One region of the Embleya sp. NPDC025285 genome, then DNA from elsewhere that is predicted to be linked to it. Evidence: riboswitches for the same ligand, from Rfam matches in the RefSeq annotation. Region 1 holds a riboswitch; the other holds the start of a gene.
The links. Region 1 has a riboswitch for cyclic di-AMP ahead of ACZ4FV_RS33070 (transglycosylase family protein). Riboswitches for the same ligand answer to the same signal wherever they lie in the genome.
Positions count from the first base shown of each region.

Region 2: it holds a riboswitch for cyclic di-AMP, as region 1 does, so the genes downstream of both, ACZ4FV_RS23270 (transglycosylase family protein) here and ACZ4FV_RS33070 (transglycosylase family protein) in region 1, are expected to answer to the same signal.

Region 1 is NZ_JBVHLU010000062.1:23,201-28,640, reverse strand. It holds gene ACZ4FV_RS33085 (Tm-1-like ATP-binding domain-containing protein) at 79-1,323, shown strand; gene ACZ4FV_RS33080 (phosphoenolpyruvate hydrolase family protein) at 1,325-2,149, shown strand; gene ACZ4FV_RS33075 (EthD family reductase) at 2,293-2,628, shown strand; cyclic di-AMP (ydaO/yuaA leader) riboswitch at 2,850-3,016, shown strand; gene ACZ4FV_RS33070 (transglycosylase family protein) at 3,017-3,760, shown strand; gene ACZ4FV_RS33065 (nucleobase:cation symporter-2 family protein) at 3,882-5,237, opposite strand.
Region 2 is NZ_JBVHLU010000034.1:22,225-27,664, reverse strand. It holds gene ACZ4FV_RS23295 (aminotransferase-like domain-containing protein) at 1-239, opposite strand, end outside; gene ACZ4FV_RS23290 (SCO6745 family protein) at 384-1,250, shown strand; gene ACZ4FV_RS23285 (glycoside hydrolase family 18 protein) at 1,540-2,730, shown strand; gene ACZ4FV_RS23280 (DUF1203 domain-containing protein) at 2,799-3,293, shown strand; gene ACZ4FV_RS23275 (hypothetical protein) at 3,482-4,120, shown strand; cyclic di-AMP (ydaO/yuaA leader) riboswitch at 4,466-4,661, shown strand; gene ACZ4FV_RS23270 (transglycosylase family protein) at 4,694-5,440, shown strand, end outside.

The sequences.
Region 1 (5,440 bases):
CGGTTGGGTTACTGTGCGCGGCCGTTTGCCGCCGAAGAGTCAACCCGGCCAGCCGTACCGACACCACCGGAGGCACCGATGCCCACCGTCGTACTGATCGGAACGCTCGACACCAAGGGATCCGAATACGCGTGGCTGGCCTACCGGCTGCGGGCTCGGGGAGCCGAGGTGGTCCTGATGAACGTGGGTGTGCTGGGCGAGTCGCTCGCCCAGGCCGACGTGCAGGCATCGGACGTCGCGGCGGCGGCCGGCACCGATCTGGCCGACCTGCGCACCCGCGCGGACCGGGGCGCGGCCACCGCCGCGATGGCCGAGGGCGCCGCGTCCATCCTGCGTGAGTTGTTCGACCAGGGCCGGGTGGACGGTGTGCTCGCGATGGGCGGCTCGGGCGGGTCGGCGATCGCCTCCTACGCGATGCGCGCGCTGCCGGTCGGTGTACCCAAGCTGCTGGTCTCCACGATGGCCGCGGGCGACGTGTCGCCCTACGTCGGCGCGGTGGACGTCACGATGATGTACAGCGTCGTGGACATCGCCGGGATAAACCGGCTCTCCGAGCGGATCCTGGGCAACGCGGCGGACGCGATCGCGGGCATGGCGGGCGGCTACGCCGAGGATCGCGCGGCGGTGGCGGGGGTGAGCGGCGAGGGCCGTCCGCTGGTCGCCGCGTCGATGTTCGGGGTGACCACGCCGGCCGTGGACGCCGCGCGCGAGCGGCTCACCGAGCTGGGCTACGAGGTGCTGGTCTTCCACGCCACGGGCGCCGGCGGCACCTCGATGGAGAACCTGGCCGAGGCGGGCTTCCTGGCCGGGATCCTCGACCTGACCACCACCGAGCTGGCCGACGACCTGGTGGGCGGGGTGCTGAGCGCGGGCCCCGAACGGCTGACCGCGGCCGGGCGGATGGGGCTGCCGCAGGTGGTCAGCGTGGGTGCGCTGGACATGGTCAACTTCGGCCCGCGCGACACCGTGCCCGAGCGGTTCGAGGAGCGGAAGCTGTACGTGCACAACCCGACGGTGACGCTGATGCGCACCACGCCGGCGGAGAACGCCGAGCTGGGTCGGCGGATCGCCGCGAAACTGATCGCCGCGACCGGTCCCACCGCCCTCTACCTGCCACTGCGCGGGGTCTCGGCGATCGACGTCGAGGGCGCGCCCTTCTACGATTCCGTCGCCGACAAGGCGCTGTTCGACGAGTTGCGGTCCGGACTCGCGGGCAGTGCCGTCGAGTTGCACGAGGCGGCGACGGACATCAACGATCCGGCGTTCGCCACGGCGGCGGCGGATCGACTGCACGAGATGATCACGAAGGGACGTGTGGACTGAGATGGACGGACGCGAGGCGCGGGGCCGACTGCACAGGACGGTCGGGCAGGGCGGCGTCGTGATCGGCGCGGGCGCGGGCACCGGATTGTCGGCCAAGTGCGCCGAGGCCGGCGGCGTGGACCTGATCATCATCTACAACTCCGGCCGCTACCGGATGGCCGGCCGCGGCTCGCTGGCCGGGCTGCTGCCGTACGGCGACGCCAACGCGATCGTGGTCGAGATGGCCGGCGAGGTGCTGCCGGTGGTGCACGGTACTCCGGTGCTGGCCGGGGTGTGCGGCACGGATCCGTTCCGGATCATGCCGCACTTCCTGGACCAGCTCGCCGCGATGGGCTTCGCGGGCGTGCAGAACTTCCCCACGGTCGGCCTGTTCGACGGTGTCTTCCGGCAGAACCTGGAGGAGACCGGCATGGGCTACGACCTGGAGGTGGAGATGATCCGGCTGGCCGCCGAGCGCGGCCTGCTCACCGCGCCCTACGTCTTCGACCCGGAGCAGGCCCGCGCGATGGCCGCGGCCGGCGCGGACGTCCTGGTCCCGCACCTGGGGCTGACCACCAAGGGCAGCATCGGCGCGAGCACCGCGGTCTCGCTCGACGAGGCGGTGGAGCGGGTGCAGCGCATGCGCGACGCGGCGGCGGAGGTGAACCCGGACGTGCTGGTGTTGTGTCACGGCGGGCCGATCGCCGAGCCCGAGGATGCCGCGTACGTGCTGGCGCACACCACCGGCGTGGTGGGCTTCTTCGGCGCCTCCAGCATGGAACGGCTGCCGACCGAGACGGCCATCACCGAGCAGGCGCGGGCGTTCAAGGCGATCGGAGCCCGGTAGGCGCCGCGCCGTACGAATCCGGGCAGCACGTGCCGGGCGCCGGGCGGTACCGGTGGGACGCACAGGGCGTCCCACGTCGGAGGCGGGAAGCACAGGGCGCCACCGGCAGGAGACACATCCACCACGACCGCGAGGAGTCGCGTGTGTACAAGCTGACCGTGCTGTATGGCCACCCCGAGGACCCGGCGGCGTTCGACGCCTATTACTGGGAGAAGCACGTCCCGCTCGCCCGCACGATGCCGGGATTGACCGGCTGGACCATCGGCAAGTGCGATCCGGACCCCTCCGGCGCGCAGCCGCCCTATTACCTGGTGGTCGGGTTGTACGCGCCGACTCGCGCGGGTCTCCAGGCGACCCTGGATTCGCCCGAGGGCCGGGCCACGGTGGCCGATGTCGCCAATTTCGCGACCGGCGGCGCGACGTTCCTTTGGGACGAGGAGCGGGTAGTCGTACCTGTGGAGCTGCCCGCGACGGAATAGCCCGACGGTGAAGCACGGGTGACCACGCGGCCGCGCACCGTGGACGCCGGCGCCGTGACCTGCGAGGATGGCGACATATCGGGCAAATCGGTGTTATTCCTGCTTATGGGGCACCTCACAAAGCGCCCGAAATGTTTGCCAACCCGGCGGCCCGGTGCGTAGCTTCGTGGTTGTTCGCACAAGCGGACTCCCCGGGCGGTACGCCGAATCCTGCCGCCGCCCGAGGGAAGCAGTCGATATCGACTGGCGGCAGGAGCGGGGGAACCAAGTGAGTGCCGGCATCGGCAATGTCGATGCCGTGGGGTGAAGCCATGCCTGTTTTCAGGCGAGGCCGGGCCAATCGTCCGAACCCGACAGCTAACTTCGTAGGCGCCCGACGAGGTAATCAATGACCTTCCGTGCCATCACCGCTCCCGTTCGCTCGCTCTCTCGTGGCCGTCGCGCCGGCATCGCCGTCGCCGCCGGTGCGGGTCTCGTCCTTCCCCTCGTGGGCATGGCGGGCAGCGCGAACGCGGCGTCCTCGTCCACGTGGGACGCGGTCGCGCAGTGCGAGAGCACCGGGAATTGGAGCATCAACACGGGCAACGGCTTCTCCGGCGGTCTGCAGTTCACCCCGAGCACCTGGAACGCCTTCGGCGGCGGCGAGTACGCGGCCAGTGCCGCGCAGGCGAGCAAGGCACAGCAGATCGCGGTCGCCGAGCGCGTGCTGGCCGCGCAGGGCCCCGGCGCCTGGCCGGTCTGTTCGCAGAAGGCCGGTCTGGCCAAGGGCGGCAACGCGTCCGCCACGGCCGAGTCCTCGACCACCGGCAAGACCAAGGCCCAGGACGCGCCGAAGGCCGCGGCCAAGGCCGAGTCGGCGACCGAGACCGCACCGCGCAACTCCGGCGCCGATGCGCCGAAGGTCCGGGTGCAGCCGAAGCAGGACGTCGCCGCGCAGGACGCGTCGAAGTCGGCCGCGAGCAAGCAGGCTTCGGGCTCCGGCAGCTACACCGTCAAGGCCGGTGACACGCTCTCCTCCGTCGCCGCCAAGCTCGGCGTCAAGGGTGGCTACCAGGCCCTGTACAGCGCCAACTCGGGTGTCATCGGTGACAACCCGAACGTGATCAGCGTGGGCACCAAGCTCTCCGTCTGACACACGAACGGCAACACGTGGGCCCCGTCGAGTACTTCGGCGGGGCCCACGCCCATGTCCGGTCGGTGGTGATCGAAACGGGATGTCGATTGGCCGTGTTGCCGCTCGCTTCGTCGATCGATCAGGCCCGGCTGGGCAGTTCGGCGGGTTCGGTGGACCGGGTGGGGGCGGGGATCGCCGGTTCGTCGGCCGCTTCGCCGGACGCGGATCCGGTGTGGTTGAGCAGCAGGTTGAGTACGACCGCGATGATCGAGCCGGCCGAGATGCCGGACTCGGCGATCATCGCGACCTTGTCCGGGAACGCGTGGTAGAAGTCCGGGAACGCGATCGGGAAGACGCCGAAGGCCAGGGCCACCGCCACGATCAGCGCGTTGGGTCCGGTGTCGAGGTCGGCCTTGCCCAGGGTGCGGATGCCGGCCACCGCGACGGTGCCGAACAGCACCACGCCGGCGCCGCCGAGGACCGGCTGCGGGACGAGCGCGACCAGGCCGCCGACGATCGGCATCAAGCCCATCAGGACCAGGAATCCGCCGCACACCGCGACCACGAACCGGCTGCGGATGCGGGTCAGCGCGACCAGGCCGATGTTCTGTGCGAAGGCCGTGCACGCGAAGCCGTTGAACACCCCGCCGAGCGCGGTGGCCAGGCCGTCGGCGCGCAGGCCGCCGGCTATCGTCCGGTCGTCGGCGGGTTTGTCCACCACCTCGCCCAGCGCGATGATGTCGGCCGTCGACTCGGTCATGCAGACGATCATCACCACGAGCATGGACACGGTCACCGACACGTCGAACTGCGGCGCGCCGAAGGCGAACGGCTGCGGGACCTCGAAGACGGCCAGGTCGCCCAGGGCGCCGCCGTCCACCTTGTCGAACGGGATGGCCAGCAGGGTGCCGAAGAGCAGGCCGAGCAGGATCGCGATGCGCTGCAGGAAACCGGTCAGCACCCGGTGCAGGACCAGGATCGCGACCAGCGTCGCCGCGGCGAGCCCGAGGTTGGTCGTCGAGCCGTAGTCGGCCGCCTTGCTGTCGCCGCCCTGCGACCAGTTCCCGGCGACCGGCAGCAGGGACACCCCGATCAAGGTGATCACCGTGCCGCTGACCACCGGCGGGAAGAAGCGGATCAGTCGACAGAAGACCGGCGCGAGCAGGAAGCAGAACACGCCCGAGACGATCGTCGCGCCGAAGATCACCGGCAGTGTCGCGTCCTGCTTGGCCGCGGCCACCGCCAGGATCGGCGAGACCACCGCGAAGGTGACGCCGTTGACGAACGGCAGTCGGGAGCCGATCCGCCAGAAGCCGAGCGTCTGCAGCAGCGTGGCGAGCCCGGCGATCAACAGGCTCGCCCCCAGCAGCGTGGTCAGCTCCGCGGTGGACAGGCCCAGCGCCCCGCCGATGATCAGCGGTGGCGCGGCGACCCCGGCGTACATCGTGGCCACGTGTTGCAGGGCGCCGGCCAGCATGCGCCCCGGCGGCAGCATCTCGTCCACGGGGTGCACGGGCGACGCCCCGGTCCCCGGTGACGCCCCGGCGGTGGCATCGCCCGGCGATCGTGCCGCGCCCGCGGTCTTCCTGGTGGTTCTCCAGCCCATGATCGGCGCCTCCACATCGGATGCCGTCGTAGGACGGCCCGGCCCATTGGACGTACTGGATCGCAGGATCGGGCAGTGGGAGTGGATGCGGA
Region 2 (5,440 bases), on a different contig from region 1:
TGGCGCCGCTCCACCAGGCCGGCCTCGGCGAGCGTCTCGTAGCCGCGCACGACGGTGCCGCGGCCGACCCCCAGGGCGTGCGCCAACGGGCGCTCGGCGGGCAGCCGCGCGCCCGGGCCGGCGAGGCCGCGCTCGATCGCCTCGGCCAGCGACTCGGCGATCCGTCGATGGCGCGGTCCCGCGCGGGTGTGCCAGTCCTCCAGCGCGACGCGTACCCACCAGCTCGGATCCTGGTCCATTCACCCAGATTGGCACTGTTCCGGGAGTGGGACAACGGGCAGGCTCGTCGACGGGGCCGGCTCGTGGCTCGTGGTTCGTGGCCTGCCACGCCCGATCGTCGACCGCCGCCCCCGCTCCCCGTCGCCCGGTGAAAGGTGCCCATCGTGTCGGCCGCTCCCGCCCCCACCCTCGCCAGACGCTTCTGGGAGGCGATCGAACCCGTCCACGCCGTCGTGTACTTCGCGCCGGAACCGGCCGAGGCGGCCCGCGCGCTCGGGCTGATCGGGTGGTGGATGGGCTACTTCGCGGGTCGGCTCGCCCCGCTCGGCGCGGTCCGCGCCCCCGAGGCGAGCGCGCTGTGCTTCGCGTTCGCACCCGGCCGGGTGGCCCGTGCGCTGCCCGACGCGTGGGCGTACACGACGCCGGAGAAGATGCTCGACACCCGGATCGGCGCGGTCGAGACGGCGCTGGCCCGAAGCCTGCCGGCGGTGGGCGAACGGCACCTGGAGGACCTGGTCGACCTGCTGGAACGCGCGGTCGAGGGCTGCGGGTACGAAGGACGCGCGCTCGCCGCGGCGTGGGCGGGTGTGCGGCGCCCGGACGGGGTGGCCGGCCGGTTGTGGTTGGCGAGTACGGTCCTGCGCGAACACCGCGGCGACGGCCATGTGATCGCGGTCGCGCACGCCGGCCTGACCGGCATCGAGGCGGGCCTGACCCACGCCGCCACCGGCAACGTCCCGCGCGAACTGCTGCAGAGCACCCGGGGCTGGAGCGACGCGCAGTGGGAACAGGCGCGCCGCCGCCTGGTCGCCAAGGGCCTGCTGGACCGCGACTCGCGACTGACCAGGAGCGGCGGGGCGCTGCGCCGCGACGTGGAACACGCCACCGATCGACTCGCCGCCGACCCCGTCACGCTACTGGGCGAGGCCGGGGTCGAGGAGGCCATCCGGCTGGCCGCGCCGCTGGGCCGACACCTCGTGGACAGCGGCCTGATCCCGGTACCCAACCCGATCGGGGCACCCCGCCCATGACCACGCACCCCTATTCCCGGACCGCGTCGAACCCGCGCATGGAACGGGACGGGCCGATCGCCGGGAGGCATCACCGCCGAGTGGAACGGTTCCGTACCCGAGCGCGTCCGTAGCAGGGGGAGTCGACGCAGATCTCCCGGGCCGGCGACCCGGGTCGCCGGCCCGGACACCCGTCCGCGGTCATGTGCGGCCCGCCGGCCACGACCGAGCGGTTCGCCGGCCCCCGACCCGGGCCCGAGAGCCACGACACAGGGGGGAGATCCGTATCGCCATCGCCGAACCGGGGCGGATTGCCGAGGAGAGCACCGCGCCAGGCCCGGACGAGCCCGCGGAGGTCGGTGCACACGCTGCGGCTGAGGGCGGGGTCGGCGACGCCGCCGAGCGCGACGCTCCCGCGGCGGAGCCCGACGTCCCCCCGCCACCGCGTGGGGGCCGGCTGCGGCGACGGTGGCGGTCGTGGAGTCGCCAGCGGCGGATCACCGTGATCCTGCTGATCCTGGTGAGTCTGCCGCTGCTGCCGGTGGGCGCGGCCGCGCTGGCGCTGCGGCTGGAGTACGCGGGCGATCCGTCGGACCAGGCCCGCACCCGCGGCCGGGACGCGATCTGGCTCGGCCACGCATGGGTGGACGGACGCAAGGGGGCGGCCGAACTGGCCGCACTGGCACAGCGGTTGCGGGGCACCGGCATCCACGACCTGTACGTGCACGCCGGGCCCCTGGAACACGACGGCACGCTGCCGCCCTCCGCCCACCCCGGGGCGCGGCAACTGGTGGACGCGGTCCACCGCGAACTGCCCGGCGTACGGGTGCAGGCCTGGCTCGGCGACATCGTCTCGCACGGCGGGCCCGGGCTGCGGCTGGAGCGCCCGCCGGTGCGCGCGGCGATCACCGCGTCGGCCGCGCAGATCCTGGACGCCGGCTTCGAGGGCGTGCACCTCGATCTGGAACCGGTGTGGTCCGGGAACGAGGACTTCCTGACCGTGCTCACCGCCACCCACGCGCTGACCCGTGCGCGCGGCGTCCCGCTGTCGGTCGCCGCCGCGCAGATCGATCCGCTGCCGTCCCTGCACAGCGTCTTCCAAGCGCTGCGCGATCACCCCAAGTGGTGGTCGCAGCGATACTTCGGCCAGGTCGCGCGGCGGGTCGACCAGATCGCGCTGATGTCCTATGACACCGCGATGCCGCTGGAGTCGCTGTACGGCGGCTACGTCGCGCAGCAGACCGAGCTCGCCCTGGAGGCGACGCCGGCCGGGGTCGACCTGCTGATGGGCCTGCCCGCCTACTACGCGAACAGTTGGGGTCATCACGGCTCGGCCGAGACGGTCGCGGCGGCGGTGCGCGGTGTCCGCCTGGGCCTGACCAGACACGACCCGCGCCGACCGAACTTCGGCGTCGCACTGTACGTCGACTTCGCCGCGACCGACACGGACTGGGCGTCCTACCGCCGGGATTGGTGTCGTCTCGACGGTCGAGCCGGGTGAGGCCGGGTGCCGAACGAGGTGTCCGATTGCCGCCGGCACCGTGTCCCGGCCGCGTCCACGCTGGAGGCATGACCACCTCCGCGGATACCCGCACCTTCGTCGTCCGAGCGATCCCCGCCGAGCTCCTCGCCTCGGTCCGGGCCACCGGCCTGGACGTCTCCGGCCACCCGGTCGAAGCGCACACGGCCGGCGGCGGCGAACCGTTGCGCTGCTGCCTGCGCGACGCCGAGCCGGGCGAGCGGCTCATGTTGTTCGGCTACGAACCGCCGCTCCCGGCGAGCCCGTACCGCGAGATCGGCCCGGTCTTCGCGCACGCCGACGCCTGCCCCGGCCCGAGCACCGACGCCTACCCGCCCCAGTGGCGGGCCCGGCCCCAGGTCTTTCGCGCCTACGACGCCCGGGGACGGATCCACCCCACCTCACGCCTCCACGACACCGACAACCCCGAGCCCGCCCTCGCCGAGATCCTCGCCGACCCCGAGGTGACCGAGATCCACTGCCGCAACATCACCTACGGCTGCTACATGTCCACCATCGTCCGCCCGTCCACCCCCGACCGCTGATCCCACGACCGGATCCCCGGTGGCGCTCGCCCCCGGCGCCGGGGGCGAGCGCCCGGCGCCGGCGCGTCCACCGGGGCGGCGACACCGTCGCGCCGGTCTCGGCCACGCCCGGGACGATCACCATGTCGGGCCGGATTCCGTACCGGCCCGCGCGCGGGCGGCTCCGAGCCGATCGCTACCGTACACGGATGGACAACGCAGTCGTGCGGAGCCCGTCGGCCCCGGTCGCGGCGCACACCGCCGCTCCCGGTCCGGGCCGTGTCCGGGGCGCCGCCCAGGTGGTCACCGACATCCTCCAGCCGCGCAACACCATCCTTGCCGGACTGTCCGGTTTCGGTGCGCTCGTCGCCCACTCGTGGACCGGCGCCGGATGGGGTCTGTTCGCGGCACTGTGCGCGGGCATCGTTCCGGCCGGGTACATCGAGTGGGAGCGTCGCCGCGGTACCTGGGGCGACCGGCACGTGGTGGACCGCCGGCAGCGTCCGCGCATCTTCGCGGTGATCCTGGCCTCGATCGGCATCGGCGCGGCGGTCATGCTCGGCGCCGGCGCGCCGTCCCGGCTGGTGTTCGCGATGTTCGCGCTGTGGGGCATGACGGTGGTGCTGCTGGTGGTGAACGCGGCGTGGAAGATCAGCGTCGACTGCGCGGTCGCGTCCGGCATCGTCGCGTTGCTCGCCGTCGCGGGCGGACCGTGGTGGTCGACCGGTTATCTCGCGGTCGGCGTCGTGTGCTGGTCGCGTGTCGCACTGCGTCACCACACCGTCGCGCAAGCCGTGGCTGGTGCGCTCTTGGGCGCCGCCACCGGGGCATCTCTGGTTTTCGGCTGACCGATAGCGGTACATATCGGGCGGCCATCGACCCTCTCTATGGTGCACGTCACATGCCGGGTACCGATGGTCAGGAGGTCGTACGCACCGTAAACCGTCTTTTCACGATTCCTGCCCTGAGTAATCGAATACCCACTATATGTCATCAATTCGGGCACAATGCGTACGCTTCTCGGGACTTTAGGTCCCGATATTCCACCCTTCCGCCCTGATTCTTCTGTTTCGGCGAAACGTGATGTTTGGATCCGAGTCGAGGGTGTGCGTAGTTTGGTGCTTCGCCACACCGGTCCGGTGCTCGGCGAAATGGTCTCCCGGTTCGCCGAATCCTGCCGCCGGAGCGAGGCCACGGTACGAAACCCGAAAGGCAGGAGCGGGGGAACCAAGTGGAATGCCGTCCCGGGCGTCCGTGACACGGACGCCCATGACGACGGCTTGGGGTGAAGCCGTGCCCGTCCCTTCCTCAGGAGGGCCGAACACGGCCGGGCGAGACTCTCCAGCCCGAATCCGACAGCTCACTTCGTAGGCGTGGGAGAAGGAAAAATCTTCGTGCAGTCGTTCATCACCCCTGCCCGCATGCCCAAGAAGACGCGTCTCGCGCTGACCCTCGGCATGGCCGGCGCGATCGTCGCCGCCCCGCTGGTCACCGGTCTCGCCACCGCCAACGCCGCCTCCGTCTCCACCTGGGACAAGGTCGCCATGCTCGAGAGCTCGGGCAACTGGCACATCAACACCGGCAACGGTTTCTACGGTGGTCTGCAGTTCACCATCAGCACCTGGAACGAGTTCGGCGGTCAGCAGTACGCCCCGCGTGCCGACCTGGCCACCAAGGACCAGCAGATCGCCATCGCCGAGAAGGTTCTCGCCGTACAGGGTCCCGGCGCCTGGCCGAACACCTCCGGCCCGGCGGGCCTGACCAAGGGCAGCGCCGCGCCGGCCGTCTCGCCCGGCACCAAGTCCACGGTCAAGGTCACCCCGAAGGCCGCCGAGAAGCCGGCCGAGTCCGCTCCGGCCCCGAAGATCGAGGTCGTCCCGGCGGCCGCCGCGAAGTCCGCGTCGACCAGCACCTCGTACTCCGTGGTCAAGGGCGACACGCTCTCCAAGATCGCCGCCGCCAAGGATGTCGAGGGCGGCTGGCACAAGCTGTACGCCGACAACCGCTCGGTGATCGGTGGCAACCCGAACGTCATCCAGATCGGTCAGAAGCTCTCGCTCTCCGGTAAGGCCTCGGCCTCGACCGAGTCCGGCAGCACCAAGACCGAGACCGCTCCGGCCGCGCCGAAGACCGAGACCAAGACCACGGCGTCCGTGAAGGTCGCGCCG